Regions from separate parts of the Sphingobium limneticum genome, predicted to be linked through region 1. Evidence: predicted binding sites of a transcription regulator. Region 1 holds the regulator's gene; each other region holds the start of a gene.
The links. Region 1 encodes LexA, which represses DNA repair genes until DNA is damaged. Its sites were predicted from a motif close to GTTCCNCNCTTGTTCT; they were not measured.
Positions count from the first base shown of each region.

Region 2: F4U95_RS13265 (PA0069 family radical SAM protein) is a predicted target of LexA. The motif match lies at 4,091-4,106, and genes of this name have one in related genera.
Region 3: F4U95_RS18015 (MmcB family DNA repair protein) is a predicted target of LexA. The motif match lies at 6,839-6,854, and genes of this name have one in related genera.

Region 1 covers NZ_VYQA01000005.1:21,935-32,336, reverse strand. Annotated here, with positions in the region: gene F4U95_RS08115 (sensor histidine kinase) at 1-454, shown strand, start outside; gene gltA (citrate synthase) at 513-1,799, opposite strand; gene gltX (glutamate--tRNA ligase) at 1,820-3,274, opposite strand; gene F4U95_RS08100 (ComEC/Rec2 family competence protein) at 3,384-5,447, shown strand; gene lexA (transcriptional repressor LexA) at 5,444-6,124, opposite strand; gene F4U95_RS08090 (molybdopterin molybdotransferase MoeA) at 6,194-7,372, opposite strand; gene moaC (cyclic pyranopterin monophosphate synthase MoaC) at 7,369-7,842, opposite strand; gene trpC (indole-3-glycerol phosphate synthase TrpC) at 7,839-8,630, opposite strand; gene trpD (anthranilate phosphoribosyltransferase) at 8,627-9,619, opposite strand; gene F4U95_RS08070 (hypothetical protein) at 9,749-10,402, opposite strand, start outside.
Region 2 covers NZ_VYQA01000009.1:62,613-73,014, reverse strand. Annotated here, with positions in the region: gene F4U95_RS13285 (electron transfer flavoprotein-ubiquinone oxidoreductase) at 1-751, opposite strand, end outside; gene F4U95_RS13280 (uracil-DNA glycosylase family protein) at 883-1,611, shown strand; gene F4U95_RS13275 (lytic transglycosylase domain-containing protein) at 1,608-3,389, shown strand; gene moaB (molybdenum cofactor biosynthesis protein B) at 3,389-3,916, shown strand; gene F4U95_RS13265 (PA0069 family radical SAM protein) at 4,115-5,182, shown strand; gene dnaE (DNA polymerase III subunit alpha) at 5,332-8,874, opposite strand; gene F4U95_RS13255 (diguanylate cyclase) at 9,014-10,402, shown strand, end outside.
Region 3 covers NZ_VYQA01000015.1:58,897-69,298, forward strand. Annotated here, with positions in the region: gene F4U95_RS17970 (TonB-dependent receptor) at 1-1,290, opposite strand, end outside; gene pdeM (ligase-associated DNA damage response endonuclease PdeM) at 1,477-2,136, opposite strand; gene trhO (oxygen-dependent tRNA uridine(34) hydroxylase TrhO) at 2,201-3,040, shown strand; gene F4U95_RS17985 (hypothetical protein) at 3,171-3,434, opposite strand; gene F4U95_RS17990 (M48 family metallopeptidase) at 3,440-4,180, opposite strand; gene F4U95_RS17995 (YcgN family cysteine cluster protein) at 4,137-4,574, opposite strand; gene F4U95_RS18000 (SCO family protein) at 4,562-5,233, opposite strand; gene F4U95_RS18005 (ankyrin repeat domain-containing protein) at 5,274-5,885, shown strand; gene F4U95_RS18010 (hypothetical protein) at 5,907-6,305, opposite strand; gene F4U95_RS18015 (MmcB family DNA repair protein) at 6,333-6,827, opposite strand; gene F4U95_RS18020 (cell wall hydrolase) at 6,938-7,603, opposite strand; gene F4U95_RS18025 (DUF1491 family protein) at 7,778-8,119, opposite strand; gene F4U95_RS18030 (PaaI family thioesterase) at 8,109-8,633, opposite strand; gene F4U95_RS18035 (PTS sugar transporter subunit IIA) at 8,593-9,060, opposite strand; gene hpf (ribosome hibernation-promoting factor, HPF/YfiA family) at 9,264-9,860, opposite strand; gene dnaQ (DNA polymerase III subunit epsilon) at 9,934-10,402, opposite strand, start outside.

The DNA.
Region 1 (10,402 bases):
TTCCGAAGAGGTGGACCTGGCCGATCTGGGGCGTCGCGCGGCGGGCCTGTTGACGGTGAAGGCGCTGGACCGGCGGATCACCATCGTCGCGCCGCCCGCTGACGCAAGCTTGCTTGCGATCGGAGAGTTTCGGCGCATTTTGCAGATATTGGTCAATTTGATCGGCAATGCCGTCCGCTATTCGCCCGAAGGCACCGAAGTGCGTGTGGCGACCGAATGGGAAAGCGGACAGGCGCGAATTGCGGTGATCGACCAAGGGGCGGGCGTAGCGCAGACGGACCGGGAACGCATTTTCGAGAAGTTCGAGCGACTGGGCCGGGACGACGCCAGTGGCAGTGGCCTTGGCCTCTATATTTCCCGTCGCCTCGCGCGCGCGATGAAGGGCGACATCCGCATCGGCGGCGCACCAGGCGAAGGCGCCCGCTTCATCCTCTCCCTGCCGGTCGGCAATTGATATAAAAAGAACGGCGCCCGATCGGGGCGCCGTTCTTTTTTGCGATGGTCTGGCGCTCTTAGCGCTTGTCGACCGATACATAGTCGCGCTGCGTCGGGCCGGTGTACAGCTGACGCGGGCGGCCGATCTTCTGCGCTGGGTCCGAAATCATTTCGTTCCACTGCGCGACCCAGCCCACGGTGCGGGCGAGGGCGAAGAGCACGGTGAACATTTCGGTCGGGAAGCCGATGGCCGACAGAATGACGCCCGAGTAGAAATCGACGTTCGGGTACAGCTTCTTCTCGACGAAATAGGGATCGTTGAGCGCGATCTGCTCCAGTTCCTTAGCGACGTCGAAGACCGGGTCGTTGACGCCCAGCTTTTCCAGAACATCCTTCGCGGTCTTCTGCATCACGGTCGCGCGCGGATCGTAATTCTTGTACACGCGATGGCCAAAGCCCATCAGGCGGAACGGATCGTCCTTGTTCTTGGCGCGGGCGATATATTCCGGGATGCGATCGACGGTGCCGATTTCGCGCAGCATGTTGAGCGCGGCTTCGTTCGCGCCGCCATGTGCCGGACCCCAGAGGCAGGCGATGCCGGCCGCGATGCAGGCGAACGGGTTGGCGCCCGACGAACCGGCCAGACGCACGGTCGAAGTCGATGCGTTCTGCTCATGATCGGCGTGGAGGATGAAGATCTTGTCCATCGCGTCCACGATCACCGGATCGGGGACATAGTCTTCCGCCGGGACCGAGAAGGTCATGCGCAGGAAGTTGGCGGTGTAGGACAGGTCGTTGCGCGGATAGACGAAGGGCTGACCGACGCTGTACTTGTAAGCCATGGCCGCGATCGTCGGCATCTTGGCGATCAGGCGATGGCTGGCGATGCGGCGCTGTTCCGGATCGTTGATCTCGGTCGAGTCGTGATAGAAGGCCGACAGGGCGCCGACGACGCCGACCATGATGGCCATCGGATGCGCATCGCGGCGGAAACCGCGGAAGAACGCGCTCAACTGCTCATGCACCATGGTGTGGCGCGTGATGGTGTTGGTAAAGTCGTCCAGTTCCGCCTTAGACGGCAATTCGCCGTTCAGCAGCAGGTAGCAGACTTCCATGAAGCTGGATTCTTCGGCGAGCTGGCCGATCGGATAACCACGGTGGAGCAGGATGCCCTGGTCGCCGTCGATATAGGTGAGGCCCGATTCACAGCTGGCGGTCGAGGTGAAACCAGGATCGTAGGTGAACATGCCGGTATTGGCGTAGAGCTTGCGAACGTCGATGACCTGCGGACCAACGGTGCCATCCATGATGGCGTAGTCCTTGGCGTCTCCCCCAACGGTCAGGTTGGCTGTGTTATCCGACATATTTTTCTCCTTGTACGTCATCAACCGGCCGCTGCGTGCCCTGCGGCGGCCAGTCGTTCCAAGCTCGCCTCTTTCCCCAGAAGGAAGAGGACATCAAAAATGCCTGGCGAGGTCGTGCGGCCGGTGAGCGCCGCACGAAGCGGTTGCGCCACCTTGCCCAATCCCAGGCCGGCATCCTCTGCCACGCGGCGTATCACGTCTTCGATCGCTTCGACCGTCCAGGACTGGACGGGCTGGAGAGCGTCGGCTGTCTTGTCGAGCAGCGCGCGCGCGGAGTCGTCTAGCAGAGCAGTGGCCTTCTCGTCAAAATCGAGCGGGCAACTTTTGAACAGGAATTCTGCTCCCTCGGCAATTTCGTTAAGGTTCTTGGCCCGGGGCTTCAGCGATGCCATCGCCTGGGTCAGAAGCGCTAGATTGGTATCCGATATAGCGATTTCAAGGCGCTGTTCGACCCGCGGCGCGACGAGTTTTGCCAGGCGCGCATCGTCGGCTTCGCGGATATAATGGCCGTTCAGATTTTCCAGCTTCTTGATGTCGAAGCGTGAGGGCGAACGACCGACGCCATCGATATCGAACAGTTCGATCGCGCGGGCGATCGTGATGATTTCCTCATCGCCATGGCCCCAGCCCAGGCGCAGCAGATAGTTCAGCACCGCTTCGGGCAGCATCCCCATCTCGTCGCGATAGGCATCGACGCCAAGAGCACCGTGGCGCTTCGACAGTTTCGCGCCGTCCGACCCGTGAATCAGCGGGATATGGGCGTAGATCGGCTCTTCCCAGCCCATCGCCTTGATGATGCTGAGCTGGCGGAAGGCGTTGTTGAGATGATCGTCGCCGCGAATGACATGGGTGACGCCCATGTCATGATCGTCGACCACGACGGCCAGCATATAGGTGGGCGTGCCGTCCGAACGCAGCAGGATCATGTCGTCCAGCTCGGCATTCTGCACGGCGACGCGGCCCTGCACGGCATCCTCGATCACGGTTTCGCCGGTCCGGGGCGCCTTGATGCGGATGACGAAGGGTGCGCCTTCCGGCGCTTCTTCGGGCGAGCGGTCGCGCCAGCGGCCGTCATAGCGCATCGGCTGCTTGGCGGCGCGCTGCTGTTCGCGCAGTTCCGCCAGTTCCTCGGGCGTGGCGTAGCAGCGATAGGCATGGCCGGCTGCGAGCAGTTGATCGGCGACTTCGGCATGGCGCGGGGTGCGTTCGAACTGGAACACGGCCGGCTCGTCACCGCCCAGGCCCAGCCATTCCAGGCCGTCGAAAATGGCGGCCACGGCTTCCTCTGTGGAACGGGCGCGATCGGTATCCTCGACACGGAGCAGGAACTTGCCGCCATGGTGGCGCGCGAACAGCCAGTTGAAGAGGGCGGTGCGGGCGCCGCCAATGTGGAGGAACCCCGTTGGGGACGGGGCGAAACGGGTCACCACCTGCTTGTTCATTCCCGTTGCACTTACCGTCATATTCTTCGACATTCGCCTTAGCTGATCCATGGATGCGACGCCCCCTAGCATGGCTTTTGAGCCACGACAAACCTCCCTTGGTCGGAGGGCGGCGGCACTGTCCCGAAGCGGGCTGGAAGCGATGGAAAGCTGGCTGGAACAGGAGCGAGAACAGATCGGCCTGTGGGTGCCGATCGCGCTGGGCAGCGGCATCGCGGCTTGGTTCATCCTGCCTCATGCCATGGCCTGGCTGGCCTTTTGTTGCGGTGCGTTGGCGCTGGCCTGCATCGGCATGATGCTGCCGGATGGCGGGCGATTGCGGCGCATGCTTGTCGCCGGCGCAATATTGGCTTGCATGGGCTGCCTGCTGGTGTGGGGCAAGGCGACGTTGCTGGGGCAGCCGCCCCTGACGCGGGCGCGCTTCGTGCAGATGACGGGCGATGTGGCGGCGGTGCGGCCGGTGCCTGCGCAGGCGATGGTGCGAGTGATGATCCGGCCAGTCGATACGCCGGACCTGCCGGCTGTGGTGCGGGTCAATATCGCCGATGCCGATGTGCCGGCGGGATTGGGGGAGGGCGCTCGGATTCGCTTTCGCGTGCGGTTGATGCCCCCTGCGCCGCCGAGCGTGCCGGGAGGCTATGATTTTGCTGCGCGGGCCTATTTTCAGGGGATCGGCGCGACGGGCAAGGCGCTGAAGCCTGTTGAGGTGTTGACCCCGTCGACTGCGGCCCCGCCGCTGCGGGCACGTCTGTTCGGGCATATATTGGAACGGGTCGATGGGCCGGCGGAGGGGATTGCGGTAGCGCTCGCCACCGGGGATCAGGGCGCCATTCCAGAGGCGGATGCGGAAGCAATGCGGCGCAGCGGGCTGGCGCACCTGTTGTCGATCAGCGGGCTACATGTCACGGCGCTGATCGGCGCGGTGATTTTCCTGCTGATGCGGGTGATGGCGCTTAGCCAGCGGGCGGCGCTGGGCTGGCCATTGATGCTGATCGCGGCGGCGGGCGGCGCGCTGGCGGGGATCGGCTATACATTGCTGACCGGGGCAGAGGTGCCGACGGTGCGCTCCTGCGTCGCGGCGCTGCTGGTGTTGGGCGGACTGGCGATGGGGCGGGATGCGGTGACGCTGCGGCTGGTGGCGACCGGCGCACTGATCGTGCAGCTTTTGTGGCCGGAGGCGTTGGCCGGGCCGAGTTTCCAGATGAGCTTTGCGGCGGTGACGGCGTTGGTGGCGTTGGCGGAGCATCCCCGTTTCCGAGCCTTTGCCGCCGCGCGGGATGAAGGGCGATTGCGCAAGCTGGGGCGAAATCTGGCCGTGATGCTGGCGACGGGGATCGCGGTCGAATTGACCCTGATGCCGATCGCGCTGTTTCATTTCCACAAGGCGGGATTGCTGGGCGCCTTCGCCAATCTGATCGCCATTCCGCTCACCACCTTCGTCGTCATGCCGTTGGAGGCGTTGGCGCTGCTGCTGGATGTCGCTGGACTGGGGGCGCCGGCCTGGTGGCTGACCGAGCAGTCATTGAACCTGTTGCTGCTGCTGGCCCATGGCGTTGCGGCCAGCCCGATGGCGAGCCTGCTGGCGCCGACCATGGGCATGGGATTGTTCGGTATCGCCATGATCGGCCTGCTCTGGTGCCTGCTCTGGCGAACGCGCTGGCGCTGGCTGGGGCTTCCGCCGGTCCTTATCGCTGTGGCAGTGACCTTTGCCGCAACGCCACCGGATATTCTGGTGACCGGCGACGGTCGCCATGTGGCGGTGCGGACCGGAAAGGGCATGGCGATATTGCGCGATCGGGCGGGGGATTATGTGCGTGACGTCCTGTCCGAAAGCGCTGGTTATGATGGCGAACTGGCGGCGATCGCCGACTTGCCGGAGGCGCGTTGTTCCGTCGATCTTTGCGCTGTCCGCCTAAAGCACGGCAAGGGGCGGACTTGGAGGCTGCTGTTCACGCGCAGCGATGTGCTGATTGCCCGCCAAGATTTCGCGCGAGATTGCGCCGCGGCGGATATCGTCGTCAGCGATCGCGGGCTGCCGCGCTGGTGTCGTCCGCGCTGGATGAAGATAGACCGCCGGTTGCTGGCGCGCACCGGCGGTCTGTCGATCGGTCTGGAAAAGGGCGAAGTTCACACCGTCCATCGGCCGGGCGATGCCCATCCCTGGATCAGTCGCCCAAGGCCGCGACCAAGAGCCGCGGCCCCTTAATTATAGCGGCGCAACAGCCCCGCCAGCTTGCCCTGGATGCGGACCTGCCGTGAATCGTAGATTTGCGGCTCATAGGCGCTGTTCGCCGGGTCGAGGCGCACGCGGCCGCCGTCGCGACGGAAATATTTGAGCGTCGCTTCCGCTTCGTCGATCAGGGCGACGACGATCTGGCCTTCGCGGGCGACATCGGTGCGCTGGATCAGCGCGAAGTCGCCGTCGAGAATGCCGGCTTCCATCATCGAGTCGCCTGAGACTTCCAGCGCATAATGATCGCCAGCGCCTAGCAGAGCGGCAGGGACGGAGAGCATGGCCTGCCCCTCCATCGCCTCGATCGGAACACCCGCCGCGATCCGGCCGTGCATCGGGATTTCGATCACGTCATTGGCCGCGATCGGCAGGAGGGGCGGCGGCGTCACCAGCTTGGGCTTGGGCGGCACGATCGGCGTGGGCGCGCGGTGCATCGCGTCGGGGAGCTTCAACACTTCCAATGCGCGGGCGCGGTTGGGCAGGCGGCGGATGAAGCCGCGCTCCTCCAGCGCATTGATCAGACGATGGATGCCGGACTTGGATCGCAGGTCCAGCGCGTCCTTCATTTCCTCGAACGATGGCGACACGCCGCCTTCGTCCAATCGGGTCTGAATGAAGCTCAGCAATTCCTGCTGCTTGGGCGTCAACATTGCGGTCCTCCGTGGAACGTATGAGGAACGCATAGGAAACAGATGAAGGTTAGTCAAGCGTTCCGCGCATCAAAGTGGCAGGATGGTCACGCGTGTTCCGGGCGTGGCAGGGGGCGATCCGGCCGGGCGCAGGATCAGACAGTCGGCCTTGGCCATGGCGGCGGTCGCGGCGCTGTCCTGCGACGTGACGGAGACGATGCCGTCGGGCGCGCGCCAGGCACGCAGATAATCGTCGCGATCGCCGGTTTGCGGCAGGGCGGAGGCGAGCATGGCATCGCTCGTCAATGGCAGCGGATCGCGCGCGCCGCTGATATGACGGGCGAGCGGGAGCAGAAAGAGCGTCGCCGTAACGAAAGCGGAAACGGGATTGCCAGGCAGGCCGAGGAACAGTGCGTTGCCAAGCCGCCCGGCCATCAGTGGCTTGCCGGGGCGCATGCGGATCTTCCAGAAGTCGAGCGTGCCGCCAGCCTGGACGAAGGCAGGGCGGACGAGGTCATGATCGCCCACCGACGCGCCGCCGGTCGACACGATGATGTCGGCACTCCTGGCGCGACCCAGCGCGGCGACCATCGCATCGAGATCGTCCGGGACGATGCCAAAGTCGATGACGTCGCAGGGCAGGGCGGCGAGCAGGGCCGCCAGCATCGGCGCGTTGGAGGAGGGCAGCAGGCCAGCGGGCGTCGGCGCGCCGGGCGGCACCAGTTCGTTGCCGGTGGACAGGATGGCGATCCGGGGACGGCGGGTGACGGGCACGGTGCCATGGCCACCCAGCACAGCGAGGGCTATCTGCGCCGGGCCGAGGCGGCTGCCGGCATCCAGCAGGATCGCATTTTGTGCGAAGTCGGAGGCGGTCGGGCGGACATGGCGGCCGGGCGTCAGCGGGTCGGCGCTGGCGGTCAGGCGATCGCCGTCGCGGGTCGCATTTTCCTGGATCAATATCGCGTCGGCACCGGGCGGCAGCGGCGCGCCGGTGAAGATGCGGCTGGCTTCCCCTGGTGCCAACGTGGGTTGGAAGCCAGTTCCTGCCGCGCTTTCGGCGGTGACGCGCCAAGGGCCGGGCATTTCGGTGGCGCGGACCGCATAGCCATCCATCGCCGACAGATCGGCCCAGGGCTGGTCACGCAGGGCGGCAATATCCTGCACCAGCCAGCGGCCGACGGCTTGCGCAATCGGAACGGTTTCCACCGGCAGCCGGTCGGCCAGCGCGAACAGGCGAGCCTGCGCTTCTTCGACCGGCAACAGGCTCATGGGACGCGGCGCCAGTCGCCGGACTTGCCGCCGGTCTTGGATTCAAGCTGGACCGCGCCGATGACCATCGCCTTGTCCAGCGCCTTGGCCATGTCGTAGATGGTAAGCAGCGCCACCGAGGCAGCGGTCAGCGCTTCCATCTCCACGCCGGTCTGGCCGGCGGTGCGGGCGGTGGCGGTCACGGTGACGCCGCTATCGTCAGGCAAGAAATCGACCGTCACGGCGCTGAGCGCGATCGGGTGGCAGAGCGGGATGAGGTCGGCCGTCTTCTTCGCCGCCATGATGCCGGCAACCCGCGCCACGGCAAGGACGTCGCCTTTCTTGACCAGCCCGTCGGCGATGGCCTTGGCAGCGTTCGCGCTCATATCGATGCGGCCGGAGGCGACGGCTTCGCGTGCCGTCACCGCTTTTGCCCCGACATCGACCATGCGCGCCGCGCCATCATCGTCCAGATGGGTGAGGCCGGTCATGCCCCGGTGAGCAGATTATGGGTCGCGGCCTCCACATCGGCCTGCCGCATCAGCGTTTCGCCGACCAGGAAGCAGCGCACGCCGTGGTCGGCCATGGCAAGGAGGTCGGGATGGCTGCCAAGACCGCTTTCGGCGACGAAGGTGCAGCCTTCTGGCGCCTTGCCCACCAGCTCATAGGTGCGGGCGAAGTCGACCGAGAAATCGCGCAGGTCGCGATTATTGACACCGATCAGACGCGAGCGCAGCTTCAGCGCGCGCTCCAGTTCCGCTTCGTCATGTACTTCGATCAGGGCGTCCATGCCCAGGCCAAGGGCGGCGTCCTCGATTTCCTGCATCTGGCCGTCATCCAGCGCGGCGACGATGATGAGGATGGCGTCTGCACCCAACGACCGGCTTTCCAGCACCTGCCAGGGATCGACCAGGAAATCCTTGCGCAATACGGGGATGGCGCAGGCCGACCGAGCGGCCATCAGATAATCGTCATGGCCCTGAAAATAGGGCTCGTCCGTCAGGACCGACAGGCAGGCCGCGCCGCCGGCCGCATAGGCCTGCGCATGGGCGGGCGGATCGAAATCGGCGCGGATCAGGCCCTTGGACGGACTGGCTTTCTTGATTTCGGCGATCAGGCCGAAGCCGGCGCGTGCTGCATCGTCCAGTGCCTTGCGGAAACCGCGTGGCGGGGTTTGTTCGCTGGCGCGGGCATGCAATGCAGCGATGCTGGTCGCGGCCCGGCGGCGGGCGACATCCTCGCGCTTGAAATCGCAGATTTCGATCAGCTTGTTGGTCATTTGTAGGCAATCCAGCAATTGAGCAGGGCGTTGGCAAGGCCGCGGTCGATGGTTTCGGCCGCTTCCTCCACGCCTTCGCGCAGATCGGTTGCGGCGTCGGCGACGACAAGGGCTGCGGCGGCATTGAGCAGCACCGCGTCGCGATACGGCCCCTCTTCGCCTTGCAGCAGGGCGCGGAGAGCTGCGGCATTGTGGGTGGCGTCGCCGCCCCGGATCGCATCGACCGGGTGGGTGGACAGGCCGAGTTCCGCAGCGGTCAGGCGGCGCATGGCGACCAGCCCGTTGCCGGTGACTTCGGCGATATCGTTGCCGCCGGCCAAGGACAGTTCGTCCAGCCCTTCGTCGCCCGACACGATCATCGCCCGGTCCGCGCCCAGTTCCGCCAGCGCCTCGGCATAGATCGGAACATAGGCGGGGCGGGCGATGCCGACCAGTTGGCGGCGGACATTGGCCGGATTGGCGAGCGGGCCCATCAGGTTGAAGATGGTCCGTTCGCCGATCGCCTTGCGGATCGGACCCAGCCGTTTGAGCGCCGGGTGGTAATTTTGCGCGAAGAGGAAGCAGATGCCGAGGTCGGCCAGGGTGGCCTCTGCGGTGGTGGCGGCCTTGTCCAGGTTCAGGCCCAGCGCCTCCAGCGTGTCGGCGGCGCCGGCCTTGGAGGAGGCGGCGCGGTTGCCATGTTTGGCGACCGGCACGCCGGCGGCTGCGACAACGAGTGAGACAGCGGTGGAGACGTTGAGCGTATGATGCCCGTCGCCCCCGGTGCCGCACACGTCGATCGCGCCGGTGGGAGCGCTGACCGGGATCATGCGGGCGCGCATGGCGCGGGCGGCGGCGGCGATTTCGGTCGCCGTCTCGCCGCGCCGGGCCATGGTGACGAGGAAATCGGCAATGGCTTCGTCGCTCAGGTCGGCATCGAACAGCAGGTCGAAAGCCTGAGCGGCGGTATCGGCCGACAGCGGCGTAGAAGGATCGGGCAGGCTGGTCATCGCATCCGCCTTAGTCGGCACGGGGGCGATGAGTCGAGGGGGCGTCGATCCTTAACTTCGCACTTTTCCCGCTGATTTTGACATTGCGTTTCCTATTCCGGACATATTCGCAAAGCGGCTATGCGCAGTTTAGTCCTTTCGTGCTGGATAGGACAGAGGTTCGGCGAAACCATCAAGCGCCTGTTCGGCCGTGACCTGGATCACGGTATCGCGGCCGGGGCCGAGCAGATAGTCGTTGGCGTGAACGCAGACATAGGGACGGTCCGGCAGATTGTCCGCATCGCGCATTACGACCGGCCATTTGCCGGCGCAATCGGACGTTCGGCATCGGCAGACTATGGCTTGCGACGGATCGGCCTCGGCTGCATCCAGCCGTTCGACGAACATCCGCTCCGGATGATGTGCTGCCGGTATCTTTGCGAAAGCGGATCGCGGGGCGATCAGGCGGGTGAATTTGCGTCGGGCGTCTTTCTGCTGACGGGGTGCGATGCCGTCGGGTTCGCTGAGACGGAGGAAAGCGGCCTTGTCGCGCGTAGCCAGGGCTGCGAACAGGGTGTGCGCCGCACTGCGCATGGCGGGCAGCTTGTTCGAATGAACGGGGGCTTCGACGATGCCGCGCCGTTCCGCAGGGACTTCGGCTTCCGTCAGGCGGACCGGCCGTGTTCGGTCGACCGGGCGTATAGCGGACGGCGCGATATAGGTGGCGAGCGAGGTGTGGCAGTAGCCCGATACCATGATGATCCGGTTGGGTTGGTCCGCCGACATTTCCGCCACCACATCATG
Region 2 (10,402 bases), on a different contig from region 1:
AGAGGAACCCGCCGCCATAGGCGTCCGTCAGCGGCCAGCCCTGCGAGTGGATCACCAGTCCCGGCTGATGCAACGCGGGATCGATATCCCACAATTCCTTCATGCCCAGGCCATAGACCTGTGGCTCGCTGTCCGCGTCCAGCGCGAACTGGCGCTTCAATATCTTGGTAAGGTGGCCGCGCGCGCCTTCGGCGAAGAAGGTATATTTGGCATGCAGCTCCAGGCCGGGCTGATAATCGCCCTTGTGGTTGCCTTCCCGGTCGATGCCCATGTCGCCGGTGGCCACACCCTTCACGCTGCCATCCTCATTGTAGAGGATTTCCGCCGCCGCGAAGCCGGGGAAGATTTCGACGCCCAGCCCCTCGGCCTGTTCCGCGAGCCAGCGGCAAAGGTTGCCCAGCGATCCGGTATAGGTGCCCTTATTGTGCATCCAGCCCGGCGTCATGATGTGCGGCATCGCGATCTTGCCGGTCTTGGTCAGGAACCAATGCTGGTTGTCCGTCACAGGCACTTCTGCTAGCGAACAGCCTTGCTCCCGCCATTCCGGCAGCAATTCGTCGAGCGCCCTGGGATCGATCACTGCGCCGGACAGGATATGGGCGCCGATTTCCGACCCCTTTTCCAGCACGCACACGGCCAGTTCCTGGCCGGCCTTTTCCGCCAGTTGCTTCAGCCTGATCGCCGCTGACAGTCCCGCCGGCCCTCCACCGACGATGACGATGTCATAGGGCATCGATTCCCGTTCGCTCATTCATCCCTCCATGTCGACGTCGGCGGGCTGCACCCCGTCTTTTCCGATCGCCGCATTAGTCCAACAGTTTACCACCCAAGGCGATGAAGCACCTTGACCCGATCGTCAACCTCTGGCCCTAGCTGATTGTGATGCGGGGTTTATTGCAGGATGATGCGGCAGTTTGCGCCGATGCCTATCTGGCATGGTGGCAACTGGCCGGTGTGGACGGTGCCGTAACGGAAGCGCCCGTCAATTGGTTGCGTCCGGCGCCGGCTCGCCTTGCGGCCGCGAATGAAGCCGTTTTTTCAGCCTTTGTGGTGGATAAGCCCCGAACGCTCGAATCGTTCCTTGATTGGCTGGCCACTGATCCCGCGCAGCCCGAACGGCGCTGGTCCGGCACACAGATCGCACCGGTCGGCAAAGCGCAGGCTGCGCTGATGGTCGTCACCGACCTGCCCGATCCCGCCGACCTCTTCGAAGGCCGCCTGCTGGCCGATCGCGCCGGCCTGCTGTTCGACGCGATGTTGCGCGCCATCGGCCTCGACCGTGGTGCCATCCATCTCGCCTCTCTTTTTACCGCTCGTCCCCCCGGCGGCATGGTGGAGGCATCGGATCTCGCCGCCGCCGCCGAGCGGATGCGCACCCATGTCGCGCTGGCCCAGCCCCGGCGCCTGTTGTTGCTGGGCGATCGGACGATCCGTGCGTTGCTCCCGACCGGTAACGGCGCGGCGGTCGGCGGTTTACACGACTTTAACCATGATGGCGGCATTGTGCCCGCCATTGCCACATTCCACCCCCGGCTGCTGCTGACCCAGCCCGCGGCGAAGGCGGAATGTTGGCGCATATTACAAAGCCTGATCGAGGAAGCCCGTCCGTGATTCGCGCCGCGACCCAAATATCCCGCCTTGCCCTGATCGCGATGGGCCTTGCCGCCACGCTGCCTGCCAAGGCCGAAACCACCCCGGTCCTGCCGACGACCCTTTCCGCCGACGCCTCCCCCCTCCAACTGAGCGACGGCGACAAGGCCCGTTATCGTGCCATCTTCACCGCGATCCAGTCCCAGCAATGGACCGATGCGACGGCGATGATCGCCACGCTGGACAGCCAGGACGCCGTTCGTCCGCTGGCCCTGTCCGAACTCTATCTGGCCAAGGGTTCGCCCAGGGTCGAACTGTTCGACCTGCTCGACCTCATCAACAAGGCCGCCTGGCTGCCCAAGGCCGATCAGCTTTCCCGTCTGGCGCAACGGCGCGGCGCGACCATCCTGCCCACCCTGCCGCAGATCCAGAAGATGGTGTGGCTTGGCGCTGCCCCTCGCCGGCAATATGTCGCCGCCGTAAAGACTGACGTCGCCGCGCAGGCGCTCGCCGGCCAGATCCAGACCTATGTCAAGAATGACGATCCGATCGGCGCCGAAGGGCTGCTGGGCACCGGCGAAGCGGGCCTGACCAATGAAGGCCTGACCGAAGTGCGCCAGCGCGTCGCCTGGGCCTATTATATCGAAAATGACGACACCAACGCCCGCCGCATGGCCGCGCGCGCGCTGGAAACCCGCACCGGCGGCGATTGGACCGTACAGGCGCACTGGACCACGGGCCTTGCAGCATGGCGCCAGAATGACTGCCGCGCTGCCGCCCCTGCCTTTGCCAATGTCGCCGCTTTGGCGGGTGACACCGACATGCGATCGGCCGGCGCCTATTGGGCCTCGCGCGCCTATATGGTCTGCGGCGAAGCGGAAAAGGTCGCCACTTATCTGAAGCAGGCCGCCCGTTCCGACGAAACCTTCTACGGCCTGCTCGCCCGCGAATCGCTTGGCCTGCCCTTGGGCGGCGCGCCGGTCGGCAGCCGCTTCGGCGCCCTGGAATGGCAGAAGCTCAAGAGCAGCCCCAATGCCCGCGCCGCCATCGCCCTGTCCGCGATCGGCGACAATGGCCGGGCTGACGAACTTATCCGCTATCAGGCGAAAATCGGCGGCAGCGATCAATATGATGCCCTGCTCCGCCTCGCCAGCGCGCTGAACTTGCCCGCCACCCAGCTCTGGCTCGCCCATAACGGCCCGGCCGGCAAGCAGCCCGACAGCTTCGCCCGTTTCCCCGCGCCCGACTGGCGCCCCGATGGTGGCTGGCGCGTCGATCCCTCGCTCATCTACGCCCACACGCTTCAGGAATCCGGTTTCCGCTCCGATGTGGTCAGCAGCGCGGGTGCGCGCGGCCTGATGCAGGTGCGCCCAGGCACGGCGGGCGATGTGGGCCTCACCAACGCGGCGCAACTATTCGTGCCGTCGACCAACATGGAATATGGCCAGCGCTATCTGGAATCGCTGCGCGACATGAGCGCCACCGGCGGCCTGCTGCCCAAGGTGATGGCCGCGTACAACGCCGGCCCGCTGCCGGTCGATCGGTGGAATACGCAGGTCCATGACAAGGGCGATCCGCTGCTCTTCATGGAATCGCTGCCCTATTATGAAACCCGCGCTTATGTGAACATCGTCATGCGCAACTACTGGATGTACCAGATCCAGGCGAAGGGCAGCGCCGATTGCCTGACCGGCATGGCGCAGGGCATGTGGCCGACCTTCCCCAATGCCAAGGGCGTGAAACTGGTCCGCCTCAGCAAGGCGGATGGTCGCAGTTCCATGGGCGGCGGCTCGGACTGATGCCGATCGACGAGAGCCGGACCTTCATTCCGGTTCGCATCGCCGTGCTGACCGTGTCGGATACGCGCGGCCTTGCCGAGGATCGCTCCGGCGACACGCTGGTCGAACGGCTGGAAAGCGCGGGGCACATTCTCGCCGCCCGCTATATCGAGCGCGACGACAAATCCGCCATCGTCGCGCGCCTCCACGCTTGGATCGACGACCCTGACATCGACGTCATTCTCACCACCGGCGGCACCGGCGTCACCGGCCGCGACGTCACGCCCGAAGCGCTGGCTCAGGTGCAGGACAAGGAAATTCCCGGTTTCGGTGAGCTGTTCCGCTGGCTGAGCTTCCAGAGCATCGGCACCTCCACCATCCAGTCCCGCGCCACCGCCTGCGTCGCGCGCGGCACCTACATCTTCGCGCTGCCCGGCTCGACTGGCGCCGTGAAGGACGCCTGGGACGGCATCCTGATCACCCAGTTGGACAGCCGTTTCCGCCCCTGCAATTTCGTGGAACTGATGCCCCGCCTGACCGAGCGATAAGGCTATAATAGCATTGTCCCGTTCGTCCTGAGTAGCCGTTGAGCGAAGTCGAAATGGCGTATCGAAGGATATTTCATAAGGTCGATTTTAAAGCCTTCATTGAATTAGTTAGCTAACAAATTAATAACTGGACATCGCTTCACCCGTCTGACTCGCTGTCTCGATTGACACATCGTTCCTGATATGTTCTTATCGGCCATGGCGATCGAGAAAGGCAGGGGCGCAACACTGAACGGCGACAGCCGCCGCTTCAACCTGCCCCAGCGGGAGGCGGACGGCGACTGGCTGGACGCGATCGGCGACATTGACGGTCCGCTCACCCGCACCAGAACGCAGGTCACGATCGAACATCCCCGCACGATCGTGACCCGCAACCAGTCCCCCGATATTGGCTTCAGCCAGTCGATCAACGCCTATCGCGGCTGCGAACATGGCTGCATATATTGCTTCGCCCGACCGTCGCACGCCTATCACGACCTGTCGCCCGGCCTGGATTTCGAAACCAAATTATTCGCCAAGCCTGACGCCGCCAAACTGCTGCGCGCCGAATTGTCGAAGAAAAACTATGTCGTGGCCTCGATCGCCATGGGCACCAATACCGACCCGTATCAGCCGATCGAAAAGGATTGGGGCATCACCCGCTCCATATTGGAGATCATGGTCGAAACCCGTCACCCGACCTACATCACCACCAAGTCCGACCGCATCCTGCGCGACATCGATCTGCTTGCCGATCTGGCGCGGGACGGGCTGGTCGCGGTCGTGCTATCCGTCACCAGCCTGGACCCGGCCATCGCTCGCACGTTGGAGCCCCGCGCCCCGCATCCGCTGCGCCGGGTCGAGGCGATCCGCCAACTGGCCGAAGCGGGCATCCCCGTCACCGCCAGCATTTCGCCCATCATCCCCGCCATCACCGACCATGAGATCGAAGCGCTGGTCGCCCGCGTCGCACAGGCAGGCGCGCGCGAAGTCACCTATATCCCCGTCCGGCTGCCGAACGAAGTCGCCCCGCTCTTCCGCGCCTGGCTGGAGGCCCATTATCCCGATCGCGCGGGCAAGGTGATGGCCATCATCCGCGACCTGCGCGGCGGGCGGGACAATGATCCGAATTTCGGCACTCGCATGCGTGGTCAAGGCGTCTGGGCCGACCTCATCCGCACCCGCTTCCTCAAGGCCCGCAAACGCGCTGGCCTCGGCGCCGAACGCCTGATCCTGCGCACCGACCTCTTCCGCCCACCTGAAGGCGCCCAGATGCGGTTGTTTTAGGCGGATTCATGTTTACTCGTCATGCTGAACTTGTTTCAGCATCCATCAAGCCTAACAAGCCTTTGCTCGGTGGCGGCAAATGGACCCTGAAACAAGTTCAGGGTGACGAAGAGCGGTAAGGGAATTTCTGGCCACCAGCCGTACCTTCCCTACCCCGCCAACCGCATGGCCATCCGCCGCATCTTGGTGCGGTAGCCATCCGCCTTCACATCCATCCGCTCGAACCTGTGGACCGTCAGCCCCCTGATCGTCGCGATCGCATCAACCTGATCCGCGCCCAGACTATAATGATCGCCCAGAAACAGCTTGGCAGCCTGTCCGTCGCCTACAGGCGCCCGCAAGAATACTTCGCTGCGCCCGCCTCCGGCCCCGGCCAGCAAGGCCGCCAGCGCCTCGACCGCCTGCACCGTGTCGATATCCACCGTCAACTCCATTCGCGACGCACTGGCGATCGCGCGGAATGGCTCGGCGCCGCGCACGGTGACGCGCGGTGTCTCTTCGCCCGGCAACCGGTCCAGTTCCACGATCAACAGCGCGCAATCGCCGTCCTTCGACAATTCCTCGATTGCCTTGCACGCCTCTTCATCGAAGCAACTCGCCTGAAACTGCCCGCTCTGGTCGGAGAAGGTCGCGTTGGCATAGCGCGCGCCCCGCTTCGTCTCGCGCCAGCGTACATCCTCGACCATCGCCGCCATGATCGTCATCGACCGCCCTTCGGCATTGGGCGCGGGCATGGGCGACTGGCAGATCAGGCCATAGCTTTTGGCGCCCCGCGCATCGGCCAGATGCTTGTACCGGTCCACCGGGTGGGCGGAGAAATAGAAGCCGAACGCCTCTTTCTCCTGCGCCATGCGATCCGCCACGGTCCAGGCCTGATGCGGCGGAATGCGCACATCGGCATGGGGCGTCTCGACATCGCCGAATAGACCGCCCTGCCCGCTCTCGCGCGCCTGCGCATTGCTCGATGCGACAGACAAGATGGTTTCCGCCGCCGCATGCACGCCCGCACGGTCTTCATGGATGCCATCGAAAGCCCCCGCTGCCGCCAGGCTTTCCAACTGCCGCCGGTTCAGCAGACGCGGCTCGATCCGATCGGCGAAATCATCGAGCGACTTGAATGGCCCGGTCGCCGCACGTTCGGCGACCAGTTGCTCCATCGCCTTTTCGCCCACGCCCTTCAGCCCGCCCAGCGCATAGCGCACGGCAAAGCCCAGCCTCTTATCCTCACCCTCGCAAGGCACCGCCTCGACGGTAAAGTCCGCCTCGCTGCGGTTCAGATCCGGCGCCAGGCAGGTCAGCCCCATGCGCCGCATATCGTCGACGAACACAGTCAGCTTTTCGGTGAGATGGATATCGAACGCCATCGACCCGGCATAGAATTCCGCCGGATAATGGGCCTTCAACCACGCCGTTTGATAAGCGAGCAAAGCATAGGCCGCGGCGTGCGATTTGTTGAAACCATAGCCCGCAAACTTGTCGATCAAATCGAACAACTCGTTCGCTTTAGCCGGCTTGATGTCGCTGCGCGCACAACCGTCCACGAAGCGGGACCGCTGCGCGTCCATCTCCGCCTTCACCTTCTTGCCCATGGCGCGGCGCAGAAGGTCGGCGTCACCCAGGCTATAGCCGGCCAGGATTTGCGCGGCCTGCATCACCTGTTCCTGATAGACGAAGATGCCATACGTCTCTTCCAGGATCGGCTTCAGAAGAATGTGCGGATATTCAATCTCTTCCGCGCCATTCTTGCGGCGACCGAACATCGGAATATTGTCCATAGGGCCAGGGCGGTAGAGCGACACCAGCGCGATGATGTCGCCGAAGTTGGTCGGACGCACGGCCGCCAGCGTCTTGCGCATGCCTTCCGATTCCAGCTGGAACACGCCGACCGTGTCGCCGCGCTGGAGCAGTTCGTAAACCGCCTCGTCATCCCAGGCGAGCGTGTCGAGATCGACATGCACGCCCCGCGCCGCCAGCAATTGCACCGCTTTCTGCAACACCGACAGGGTCTTCAGACCCAGAAAGTCGAATTTCACCAAGCCGGCGCCCTCGACATATTTCATGTCGAACTGCGTCACCGGCATGTCCGATCGCGGGTCGCGATAGAGCGGCACCAATTGCTGCAACGGCCGGTCGCCGATCACCACGCCCGCCGCATGGGTGGAACTGTGGCGCGGGAATCCCTCCAGCTTCATCGCATAATCGATCAGGCGCTTGACCTGATTGTCATTGTCATATTCCGCGCGAAACTCGCTGACGCCATTCAGCGACCGTTCCAGCGTCCACGGATCGGTCGGATGGTTGGGCACCAGCTTGGCCAGCCGGTCCACCTGCCCATAGCTCATCTGCAACACGCGGCCCGTGTCCTTCAGCACCGCGCGCGCCTTCAGTTTACCGAAGGTGATGATCTGCGCCACATGGTCCGCACCATATTTCTGCTGAACGTAACGGATCACCTCGCCGCGCCGCGTTTCGCAGAAATCGATGTCGAAGTCGGGCATCGACACGCGTTCCGGGTTCAGGAAGCGTTCGAACAGCAAGCCAAGCTGCAACGGATCGAGGTCGGTGATGGTCAGCGCCCAGGCGACCAGCGACCCCGCGCCCGAACCACGGCCCGGACCCACCGGAATGTCATGATCCTTCGCCCATTTGATGAAGTCGGCCACGATCAGGAAGTAGCCCGGAAAGCCCATCTGGATGATGATGTCCGTCTCGAACTTCAGCCGGTCGAAATAGGGCTTGCGCGCTTCCTCCCCGATGATCCCGGCCTTGGCCAGTCGCGCCTCCAGCCCCGCCGTCGCCTGATCGCGCAGCATGATGCTTTCGCCCTCGATATCGCCCGCAAGGCTGGGCAGGATCGGCTTGCGCTTGGGCGCGGCAATGGCGCAGCGTTGCGCGACGACCAGCGTGTTGGCCAGCGCCTCGGGCAGATCCTCGAACAGGCGCTTCATCTCGCCCACCGGCTTCATCCACGCGTCGGGCGAGCTGGTGCGGCGATCGGGCGTTTCGACATAGGCGCTGTCGGCGATGCACAGCATCACGTCATGCGCCTCATGAAAATGCGGCTCGGCAAAGCAGGTCGGATTGGTCGCGACCAATGGCAGATCGCGATCATAGGCCATTTCGAGCAGTTGTGGCTCGGCCTTGCCTTCGACCGGGTCCAGCCGGCGGCAAATCTCGATATAGAGCCGATCCGGAAACAGCGCTTCCAGCCGCTCGACATAGGCGACCGCCGCGTCCGGCTGATCCTCGGCGAACAACCGCGCCAGCGCGCCCTCGCCACCCGCCGTCAACGCGATGACGCCGTCGGTCCGCCCCTCCAGCGCCTCGATCGTCACATGGGGCACGTCTTCGACCGGCCGGTCCAGATGCGCCATCGACACCAGCGCGCAGATATTGTCGTATCCCCCAGCATCCTGCGCATAAAGCGCGATCCAGTCATGCACCGGCGGCGCGTTGGCGGGGCGGCCCGGCCGTAATATCCCAAGCATCGCGCCGATGATCGGCTGCACGCCCTCATCCTTGCACCCGTCGGAAAAGGCCATCGAGCCATAAAGCCCATTCCGGTCCGTGATCGCCGCCGCCGGAAAGCCCAAAGCCTTCGCCTGCTTGGCGATCTTCTTGGGGTCGATCGCCCCTTCCAGCATGGTGAAGGAGGAAAAAACGCGCAGCGGAACGAAAGGAGCATGGGGCATGCCCCCAATCTAGGGATGCCGCGCGATTCGGCCCACCCCCCTCGCCACGAAATCTGTGGGTAAAGCGGTCGGCCGACCTGCCCGACGGTCAACATCCTTAACGGATTGCCAACCTGTCCCTGCTACCGTCGCTCGCATCATGCGTCTGTCTACCATCACCAACTGGGCCTATGGAGCCACCGTCGCCCTGACTTTGGCGTCGGGCGCCACCATGTTGATGGCATCGGGCGCCGAAGAACGCGAACGCGCCGCCGTCGCCCAACGCGCCACCTTCGACCAGGCCACCGCCACGTTGGAGGAGGATGTCTATCGCCTTACCGAACAGGCGCGCGGCTTCGTCATCAGCGGCGATCCGAGCCATCTGATCGCCTACCGTCGTGAGAAGGGCGCGCTGAAGTCGGTCAAGCAGCGCGTCGCCCATCTGCGCGATGCCGGCGCCAATGAAAGCGAACTTGCCGCACTGGGTCAGGCGCTGCATTGGTCGGACGCGCTGACGGACGAGCAGGACGCCGCGATCCGCGCCGCTCAGGCGGGCGACGACAAGACCGGCCGCACCATCTTGTTCGGCGACGAATATGGCCGCGAACTGGACCGCGTCGCCGCGCAGGTCGGCAAATTCCAATATATGCTGGATCAGCGCACCGACCACGCCGTGTCGCGCGCAACCGACACTGCCCGTCAATGGCGCACCATGTCGGAAGTCATGCTGGGCATCACTGCCCTGCTCTTCCTGTGCGTCCTCTATTTCGTCCTGAAACAGCGCATCCTGCGGCCGGTCGTCAGCCTGAGCGACGTCGTCACCCGTCTGGCCGCGCAAGATTGGGATGCCATCCCGCCCGACAGCGCCCATGTGGACGAGATTGGCGACATGGCGCAGGCCATCCGCATCTTCCGCGAAAACGGCCTGGAGCGGCAGCGTCTGGAGCAGGAACGCGACACCGACCGCACCATGCGCGACTTGCTGTCCCGCCTGACCCAACGCCTGCAGGGCTGCGACAGCGTGCATGATCTGGTGGAGGTGGTCCGCCGCTTCGCCCCCGAAATCGCGCCGGATTTCCCCGGCCGCCTCTATATTCACGACGCCCGCCGCAACGCCATGACACAGGCCTGCGACTGGCTCGCCCCCGCTTATTCGCGCAAGGAATTTGCTCCCTCCGCCTGCTGGGCGTTGCGCCGTGGCCAGACGCATCGACCGATCGGCGAGATGGTGGATATTCCCTGCGACCATCTGGATGCCACCGGTGCGATCAGCACGATCTGCATCCCGCTCGCGGCGCAGGGCGAAAGCATCGGCATGCTTTATTATGAGGAGCCGGTACACGCCAATGCCAGCCATCTGGAACGTACCGGCAAATATCTGGAGATGCTGGCCGAAAACATCGGCCTTGCCCTCGCCAATCTCCGCCTGCGCGATGTCTTGCGCGACATGGCGATGGCCGATGTGCTGACCGGCCTGCCCAATCGCCGTCAATTCGACATCATGCTTCAAACGCTGGTCAACGAAGCCGAACGCAATCTTTCACCGCTC
Region 3 (10,402 bases), on a different contig from region 1:
ACCCGCCATCAGGCGACAGGCCGCAAAGCGACCATAATCGGCACCGAAGCGGATATTGTCCTGCAATGTCAGCTTTTCGTTGGCGTAATAGCCGCCGACCAGCCAGTCGAGCTTGTCGTTGAAGGCCGACCCCTGCAACCGCAATTCCTGCGTGAAGGTCTTGAACTGGCGATAGGTGTTGGGATCGCGGTAGAGAAGGTCGGCGCGATTATAGTCATAATCGCCATAATCCTGCGATTTATAATCGCGATAGGCGGTGATGCTGGTCAGCTTCGCGCCGCCGAAATCATAGTTGATCTCGCCCGACACGCCCCAATCCTTGAGCTTGCTGACATAGTCTCGGCCCGGCGTCACATGCAGTTCCCGATCATAGGGATCGGTCGGGATCACGCTGCCCTGACCCGCCAAAATCGCAGCGATGCGGTTGAAGGGCGCGTCGGTATAGCCGCCGCCTGCCGCCGGACGCCGCTCGCGCGCCTCGATATAGGCCGCGCCGCAGCAGCTTTCGTCGCGATTGGTATAATCGCCGATCAGACGGATGGAGAGGGCGTCGTTCGGCTCGATCAGCGCCTGACCGCGCAGGAAATAGCGGTCGCGATCGTTGGTGTCGCCGACCGTGTTGCCGGCGCCGTCGACCAGCTTGTAGAAGCCGTCCCGCTTGCTCCACACCCCGTCCAGCGACAGCGCGATGCCGTCGGCAATCGGCCCGGTGACGCGGCCCGACAGGCGCCAATAGTCGTAATTGCCGTAAGTGACCTCACCCTTGGCATGGAATGTCTGTTCGGGCGCCTTGCTGATGATGTTGATGAGGCCCGCCGACGCATTGCGGCCGAACAGCGTGCCCTGCGGCCCGCGCAGCACCTCCACCCGTTCGATCTCGCCCAGTTCGTTGAGGCCCGCGCCGGTGCGTGAGCGATAGACGCCATCGATGAAGACCGCGACCGAGCTTTCGAGGCCCGGATTGTCGCCGACCGTGCCGATACCGCGAATACGGGCCGACGCATTGGCTTCAGAGCCAGTGGAGGAGACGAGCAGCGACGGCGCCAGCTGGTTCAGCGTGCGGATATCGCTCGCGCCGCTATTCTGCATCGCCTGCGCGCCGACTGCCGACACCGCGATCGGCACGTCGGACAAGGGGCTGGCCCGGCGCGTGGCCGTCACGATGATATTGGTGCCGCTATCGTCCACAACCGGTTGCGGCGCGGCCGCGTCCTGCGCCAGAGCGGCAGGGGCAAACATGCACAGCGCCAACGCACCTACGGTCGTTAGCAAGGGACTCTTATGTGTCATGATGTCGATCCTCTCCTGGCCCGCACGACTTTTCGCCGCGTCGGGGTTGGGGTGATTATGCTGCCACAGCAGGGACATGGCAAGAGTCGCGCGCTTTTCTGCGCTTTTTCTGCATCTGCGGAACAGGTGATGCGGTCGATGTTGCCAGATAGCAACAATGGTCAGGCCGATTTCCGTAGGGGAAGTTTACGATAAGGGAAAGCGCAGCAATCGATCCGCGACCGGCACCAACGCAGCCGCACCCGGCCCGACCGCCCGCCGAATCTCTCCATGGCCCGCATCCAGACCTCCCGTCAGCGCCCCCAGCGCAGGCAGGATCAGCTTGGTGGCCGATCCAACGAAACAGCGTCGCGACACATTTCTGCCACGCAGCGACAGACGCAGCTTGGGATGGAAATGGCCGGAAATTTCGGGGTGCGGATCGTCCGCCTCCGCCTCATGCCGTAACCATATCCCCTCGACCTGCGCTTGCCGAACCCGGCGTCCCCCCGGCATATCCCGAACGGCGACGTCATGATTGCCGGTAATCCAGATCCAGTCCAGCCTTTCCGTAAGGGAAAATAATCTTTCACGCGCCAGCGGGTCCAGCCGCGCCGCGCCGTCAGCATCATGGAAACTGTCGCCCAGCGACCATACCGCCTGCGCGCCGGTTCGCGCCACTAGCGTTTCGATCACGTCCAGTGTCGCCTGACTGTCATGCGGAGGCAGGAACTGGCCGAAGCGCGCATACCAGCTCGCTTTTTCGAAATGCAGGTCGGCAACCAGCAGGGCCCGCTGCGCTGGCCAGTAAAGCGCGGCCTCGGGCAGGGCCATGAAGGCCTGACCTGCGAACGAAAGGGGAACCATCGCCTGCCTATGCGCCTGTCCGCCCCGGCTTTCAAGAGGCGGCGCAAAGCCCTATAGGCGGCCCATGTCCGCTGAACCGTCCACCTACACCGTCGCCGCCCTCTATTGCTTCACCCGCTTCGCCGTTCCGGCGTCGATCGCCGCCGACCTGCGGGTGCGGTGCGCGGATCTGGATACATGCGGCACGCTGATATTGGCGGGGGAGGGGATCAACGGCACGGTCGCGGGCAGCGCAGATACGATCGCGACGCTCATCGCGTATCTGCGTACGCTTCCGGGCTGCGCCGACATGGACGTCAAATATTCCCACGCGCATGACGCCCCCTTCGCCCGGATGAAGGTGAAGGTGAAGGCTGAAATCGTGACGCTGGGCGTGGGCGATCTCGACCCCGTCAACCAGGCCGGCACCCATCTCGATCCGGCCGACTGGAACGAATTGATCGCCGATCCCGACACGATCGTCATCGACACCCGCAACGCCTATGAAGTGGCGGTCGGCACGTTCGAGCGCGCGATCGACCCGGAAACCCGTTCCTTCCGCGAATTTCCCGACTGGTTCGACGGTTTCGCCGCCGACCTCAAGGCACAGGGTCGCACGCCCAAGATCGCGATGTTCTGCACCGGCGGCATCAGATGCGAAAAATCGACCGCGCTGGTGAAGGCGCGCGGCTTCGACGATGTCTATCACCTCAAGGGCGGCATATTGCGCTATCTGGAGGAAGTGCCGGAAACCGAGAGCCGCTGGCAGGGCGACTGCTATGTGTTCGACGAGCGGGTGGCGGTGGGCCATGGCCTCAAAGTCGGCGATTACGCCACCTGCAAGGACTGCGGCCTGCCCTATCGGCAGGGCACCGACCATGACTGCCCCGGAGATGCATCGGGCGCCTGGCCGCATCGGGCCTGATTTTTAATCCCGTTCGTGCTGAGTAAGGGCTGAGCGAAGTCGAAGTCCTGTATCGAAGCATCCCCACCCCCTCCTTCGATACACCATTTCGACTTCGCTCAGTGGATACTCAGGACGAACGGAAAGAGACTCAAACCGGCTCCTCCACCAGCTCCGCTATCTCGAAGACATAGCTTTTCCAGCCGCGCATCTTCGCGCCGTCCCCGGCTGGCCCCTTGAGCTTTTTGGCCTCCGCCAGCGACCGCGTATGGCCCCAGAAAACCTCGGTCTTGCCATTGTCCAGTTGCGCCACGATCCGCCAATAATGGGTCAGCGGGTCCGCCGTCGGCCCGATCCGCTTCACATAGCCGTCCGGCATAGTGGCGGTCAGGTAGCGCCTTTTCGCCCGCGCCATGCGAGTCAGGCCCGGTAGCGGTGCAGCCCCGCCCCATGCGCGCGCAGCCATTCCCGCGCTGGACGGGGGTCGGCGCCATAGATGCGCTTGTGCGCGGCGTGGAAGGCGGGGCTGTGGTCCATATGCAGCAGATGGGCCAGTTCATGCGCCACCGTCGCCCGGCGCACCTCCGGCGGGGCCAAAATCAGGCGCCAGCTGTAACGGATCGCGCCCGAAGACGCGCAACTGCCCCAACGGCTGCGCGTATCGCCCACGCCCACCGACGCGACGATCAGCCCATGGTCCTGCGCCATGGCGTGACTCTCCGTCTCCAGCACCGCCCGCGCCCGCGCCACCAGCCAGCGCTGCACCCGCACGCCCACCGATTCCGCCGCGCCGCCCAGCAGCAGCCGATCGGCCTCCAGTCTTATGGTTCGCGTCGCGCCCTCCATCCACTGGACCGTCACCTCGCGCCCCTCCAACGGAAAGGTCGCGCCATGCTCCAGCAGCGTGATCGCCGGCTGCTTGGCCATCTGCGCGCGCACCCAGCCTTCATGATCCTGCGCCCAGCCGAGCGCCTTCTTCAGGTTGGCCCGCGCCGGCAACGACAGGCGCAGTGCCCCCCGCGCGCTGTCGATCGTCAGCCTGTACGCCCGTGCCCGTGCCGACCGGCGCACCAGCACCGGCATGGGCACCCCATCGATCAGGATCGCGGCGTCAGGATCAGACTTCGCGGTCGACAAGATGATTTTCCCAATCGCCGGCATCGGCCTCGCCAATCGTCCAGCCGCGTACCGACTGGCCGGCGCGATGCACCGCCTCCCGATCGCCGCAGACCAGATAATGCCAGTCGGGCAGGGGCAGGCCTTCGCCACGCAGGCGATAGGCACAGGTGCGCGGCAACCAGGCGATCTGCCGCACCTTGGCCGGGGTCAACCGCACGCAATCGGGCACGAATTTGCGCCGATCCTTGTAATTGCTGCATTGCCCGCTGTGCCGATCGAGCAGGCGACAGGCGATATTGGTGGGATAGATGCGCCCTGTATCCTCATCCTGCGCCTTGTGCAGGCAGCATTTGCCGCAGCCGTCGCACAGCGCTTCCCATTCGGCCTTGTCGAGCTTGTCGAGGGGTTTTTCCCAGAAGTGCGTCACTTGATCCATTTGTCCAGGAAGGCGAGTATCTTGTCGGGCGCGCCTTCGTCCACTTGCCCCGTCGCGGGATCATCCACCGGCACCAGCGCCACCGGCTTGCCATCCCCATCGAACAGATAAGGCGTGCGACTATGGCTGACCAGATAGTCGGTCGTCGCGCCGCCGGCCGTCTCCGGATTGTAGATCACCACGAAATCCTTGGCGACCTTGGCGATCTGCTCCTTCGTGCCGGTGAGGCCGATCAGGCGCGGGTGGAAGGCGGCGACATAGGTTTTCAGCACGGCCGGCGTATCGCGCTGCGGATCGACGCTGATCAGCATCGGCTGCACCTTGGCCGCCAGTGCCGGCTTTGCCTTTTCGAACTTCGCAAAGGCCTGCATGATCCGTTGCAGGTCGACCGGGCAGACGTCCGGGCAATAGGTATAGCCGAAATAGACCAGCCGATACTGACCCTTGAAATCGTCCCATTTGGTCGGCTTGCCATCCTGGTTGGTCAGGGTGAAGGGCGCACCTATGCGCGCGCCGGTCAATTCGCCCTGTTCGCTATCCCCGCTTGATGCATTGCCACCGGCCCCCATATTACAGGCAGCCAGCAGGGCAAGGAAGGGAAGTGCCAGATAAGGCAGGGCGGCGATTGCGGCGTCTTTGTTCATGGCATGGCTAGCCATGCCCTGCTAGGACGTGATTTGCAATGCAACGGGGCGTATAATGAAGAGCAAGTTCCTTTCCGCTTTCCTGGGGTTGATCTCCATGGCGCTGCTGACGCCCGCTCCGGCGCAGGCCCAGTTTTCGGACAATTATAATTTCCTGAAAGCGGTGAAGGACAAGGATGGGCAGAAGGTCACCGACCTCATTCAGAAGCCCGGCTCCACCGTCATCAACAGCCGCGACGTGTCCACCGGCGAAAATGCGCTCCACTTCATCGTCGCCCGGCGCGACGCCACCTGGCTGACCTTCCTCCTGTCGAAGGGCGCCAATCCCAACCTGACCGACAATGACGGCAACACGCCGCTGATGGACGCGGTGCAGGGCCGGTTCGAGGAAGGCGTGCGCAGCCTGCTCGCCTACAAGGCGCAGGTCGACAAGGTGAATGGCAGCGGCGAAACCCCGCTGATCCGCGCGGTACAGCTGCGCGACATCGGCCTGGTCCGTGTGCTGGTGGCGCAGGGTGCCAATCCCGACAAGCGCGACACCATCGCCGGCATGTCCGCCCGCGACTATGCGCAGCGCGACGGCCGCACCCCCGGTTTGATCGAAGCGCTGGACGCCGCCAAGACGACGGCCAAGCCCGCCGGCACGGTGCAGGGTCCGGTATTCTAAAAACAAAGGCGGCGCCTGACGTCAGCGCCGCCCGGCCTTCACCTCTTCCTCGCTCCACCAGCGCAGATGATGGGCGACGCCGCTGCGTCTGATGCAGCTTTCCAGCGCGCTCGCCAGCCGATCGACCGTTTCACGCGCATCGACCCGGCCCATCCAGGTCCACAGGCGCGGCTTGGACGGGTGGATGAAGCAGAGATGCCCGTCGTCATGACCCACCAGTGCGCCGCAACCGATCCACAGCGCGAAGCCGGGATTGTCCACCGCCACGCACCATCCCCAATCCTCGGCCACGACATTCTTGATGCGATAGCCCTGCGCGGGCAGACCGATCATCAACTGCCGCGCCAGCAATTCGCCGCGCAGTGCCGTAGCGGGCGGATCGCGTAACGCCCCGGATCGAAATTCCAGATGGGATCGCATCCCGCTCCCTACTAGGTGTCGCTGGCCCTACCAGCCGATCTCCGCAGCATGGTCCGGGTCGCTCAGCGCCGTCAACCGCCGTGCGGCGCGCCGGGCGAAGCGCAGCGTCTCCGCCTTGCGCCGCGCGGCCGCCAGCGGCTCGACCGGGGCAGGACGCACCAGTTCGGCATCATATTGGTCGGCGACGATCAGCCCGCTCCGTGTCGGCCATAAAGCCTCACTCTCGAACAGGGTCAGGTCGAATCCCGCCGGCACCGCCCAATAATAGCGATCGCAATAGTCGAAATAGTCGGGCCACTTCATGTCGCCCAGCAAATCGGCCTTGCTGCACTTGATTTCCACGATGGTCAGCCGCCCGGCACCGTCGATCGCCATGATGTCCGCCCGGCGCCCGTTGGGCAGCGGCACTTCCAATATCCCGCTCATGTCATGGCGGAAGAAGAGACGCAGCGTACCGCGTGCCACCGCCAGCGCGGTGCCGTCGGTCAAAGGGGAACAGGCGTCGATCGGGGCGCTACTCATGGGGCCATCTTAGAACAAGTAGGGAACAAATGAAAAGGCCGATTCGGATGAACCGAACCGGCCTGAAAGTTTCGCCAACATGAATCAGGCGCATCCTGCGCGCCTAATCCTCAACGATAGAAGATATGATTGTCGATCGACGCCAGACGGGCCTTGCCCCAGCCCGGCGAAACGCGGCGAGCGTGGAAGAAGAGCGCGCCTTCCGCGCGGCTGTCCCAGCTGTCGTTCGCCGCGATCTGGGCGATGGCGACGGCTTCGCGCCAGCTGCGGCTTTCGGTACGGACGGGCGGAATGCCGCCACCGCGCACGAAGCTGAACTGGCTGGGCTGATACACGACGCCGCACAGGCTGTCGGCGAACCGGCCGGACTTGGCGCGGTTGATGATCACGCGCGCGACGGCCAGCTGGCCTTCCAGGCTTTCGCCCTTGGATTCGAAATAGACCGCACCGGCCAGGCACTTCATGTCGCCGTCCAGCTCCTCGGGTGCGCCTTGGGCGTCGACCAGAGCAGCGAGGCTGGTGGCCTGCGCATCGGTGTCAGTGGAAAATTCGGTAGTGGCCTTCTTGGCCGAATCCAGCGGCTGCGACACTTCGCGCGGCGTGGAGAAAACGACGGCAGCTTGGGTGCCAGTCGATGCAGTCGCAGGGAAAGCCTGCGGAAGAGAAGTGACCGAAGCGACCGACTCACCGGCGATCGACATATCGGAAGCCGTGACCGCAGCGGCGGCGGACAGGGCAAAGGCTACCATCAGGGCAGCTTTCAGACGAAAACTCATTACGGCTCAAAATCATGCGGTTCTTGGCCGGAAACGTCGTTTTAACCATATTCTTAAGACGTTCGGCCGCCCCCCGTCTGCGTGTTTACCGGCCCCGCCCCCCGTTGGGCGAACTCGGCAACCTGCGCGTTGGCGTCGGGGGCCTGTGCCGAAACCATGACGATGTGTCAACGATCAGCAGAGTGTTTCCACGGCAAACCGTTCCGCTTCCGGGATGTCGAGTTCAACGACCCACAGGTCGGGGTCCGACCTGCGCCGCCGCGCCAGATAGTCGTCCAGTGCCTCCGCCCCCTCTTCCAGGGTCGGACCACAGCGCATCAACGCATGACCCCCTTCAAAGTTCGAAACCCGCTCGAAAAGACCCGAAAACTGCCCCTTTTCAAGCGTCTGGATCAGTATCACGCCGCTGATCTCGTCGCCCTTGGCCATGATGGTCGCAAAGCCGCCGGCAGCCCCGACCCGGCGCCGGAGCGCCCCCACCAGCATGGCGCTGGTGAGCCGGGCGTCAGAGCTCATGGCCGGCCCCATAGCCCGGCAGCGAGGAGAGAGGGAATTGCGATCGCATGAAGGTGCCGGTGCCACGCCCAACCTCCTCGCCATCCGCGTCGATCAGACTCGCTTCGGCGACATAGACTCGGCGCTTGCCGCTGATCCAGCGACCTTCGGCGCGGATTCGGCCCGGACCGATCGGCCGGGTGAAAAGCAGGTTGAAGGCGGTGGTCAGCAGGAAGCGATCGCTGACCAGGCTGTTGGCGGCGTAGAAGGCCGCATCGTCCAGCATCTTGAAATAGACGGTGCCATGCACCGCGCCGGCGGCATGGAACTGGCTTTCATCGACGTCGAAATCGATCACCGACCGGCCCGGCTCGCTGATCGTCAATTCCGACCGAAACAGCCGGTTGATCGGCGCGGAGCGATAGAGATTTTCCAGCGCGCGGAAATGCGCCGCCTCGCCACCGGGCGCTTGTGGCCCTGCGTCAGGCCCAAAATCAGGCAGCGTCACGCGCTCCGCCGCCCGCCAGCAACGCATGCAGCGCCTCGGTCGACTGCGCCCCGCGCAGGCGGGCCACCTGGCCCTCGTCGCGCAGGTAACGCGACACGCGCGCCAGCGTCTTGAGATGCTCGGCGCCGCTGTCTACCGGCGACAGCAAAGCGAACACGACATCGACCGGGGCATCGTCCACCGCATCGAACGGCACGGCCGGGTCGAGCAGCACGACCACGCCGCACATCTTGTCCAGACCCGCAATCTTGGCATGGGGAATGGCGACACCGCCGCCGAAACCGGTCGACCCCAGCCGCTCGCGTTCGAACAGGGCGTCGCCCACCTCGTCCGCATCCAGGTCGTAGGCGCAGGCGGCAAGGGTGGCGATCTTCTGGAAGAGCGCCTTCTTGCCGTTCGCCGACAGGCTCGTGGCGAGCGCATCGGCGGAAACGATGTCGTTGAAGTTAACCATGGTCAATCCGAAACGGCCGAGCCGCGCGGGCGAAATTTTCGCGCTTTTCCTCGGACTATGAAAGCCCGGCCCCATAAGCTGCCTGCACCATCAGGTCAACAGGCGGCCGGGGCCGGGCGAGGGCCGGAAAGGCGGAGCGGCGCGACCCAGCCGCTACGCCAGACCATAAGCGACAGGGCCAGGCCCCGTCGCCCCGGCCGGCGTCAACCGCGCGGTTCGACCCAACCAATGGTCCCGTCATGACGGCGATAGACCATATTATAGGCGGCCGTGCCGGCATTGAGGAACAACAGCGCATTGGTGTTGCGCAGGTCCAGCATCATCACCGCGTCCGACACGCTGGCTTCGGGAATATCGACCCGCGTTTCCGCCACGATCAGCGGCGCATCGGCGGCTTCCTCCTCTTCCTCGCCCTGGCCGGCGAAGATCGTGTAGCCCGCGCCATCGATATCATCGACGCTGTAGCTGCTGGCCCGCTGCGCTTCGGCGGCGACCGCCTGGCTGTGGCGATCCTTCAGCCGGCGCATATAGCGCTTGAGCTGACGCTCGATCTTGGCCGCCGCCTGGTCGAAGGCGGGATGCGCCTCCTGCGCCTCTCCGGCCCCCTTCAGGATCAGGCCGGTCATCACATGGCAGACGATGTCGCAGTGGAAGGCTCCGTGCGGCGCCTTGCGAAAGGTCACCTGGGCGGAAAGCGTGCGGGAAAAATATTTCTCGGCCATCGCCTCCAGTCGTTCGGCGACATGCTCCTTGAGCGCCTCGCCCGTTTCGACCTGATGTCCGGAAACACGAATATCCATATGCCTTCTCCTTATTTTTGCCGGATGCTGGAAAGGCGATCCGGTGGGCATGGAGGGCATAGGCCAGTACGGTCTATGCCTCCTGGTGCCAGAGTGGCTCTTTCAGCGTCGCGACGAACGCTGCATGCCGCTCCAGCTCCGCCGCGCTGGCCGTGAAGACCCGCGCGGGACGAACAGGGCGAACCATGGCTGACGCCGTCAGTTCCGCCCCGACGATCTGTTTCGCTTCCTCCTGTGCCAGACCCAGGCCGATCTGACGGCCACCGGTCAATTCGATATAGAGTTGCGCCAGCAATTCCGCGTCGAGCAGCGCGCCATGTTTGACGCGATGGCTGCGGTCGATGCCGTACCGGGTGCAAAGCGCGTCCAGGCTATGCTTGGCGCCCGGATGCAGCGTGCGCGCGATCGCGACGGTATCGATCATGCGATCCATCGATACGTCGGGCAGGCCGCACAATTTCAGTTCGTGATTGAGGAATCCGAAGTCGAACCGCGCATTATGCGCGACCAGCGGGCTGTCCCCCAGAAATTCCAGCAATTCC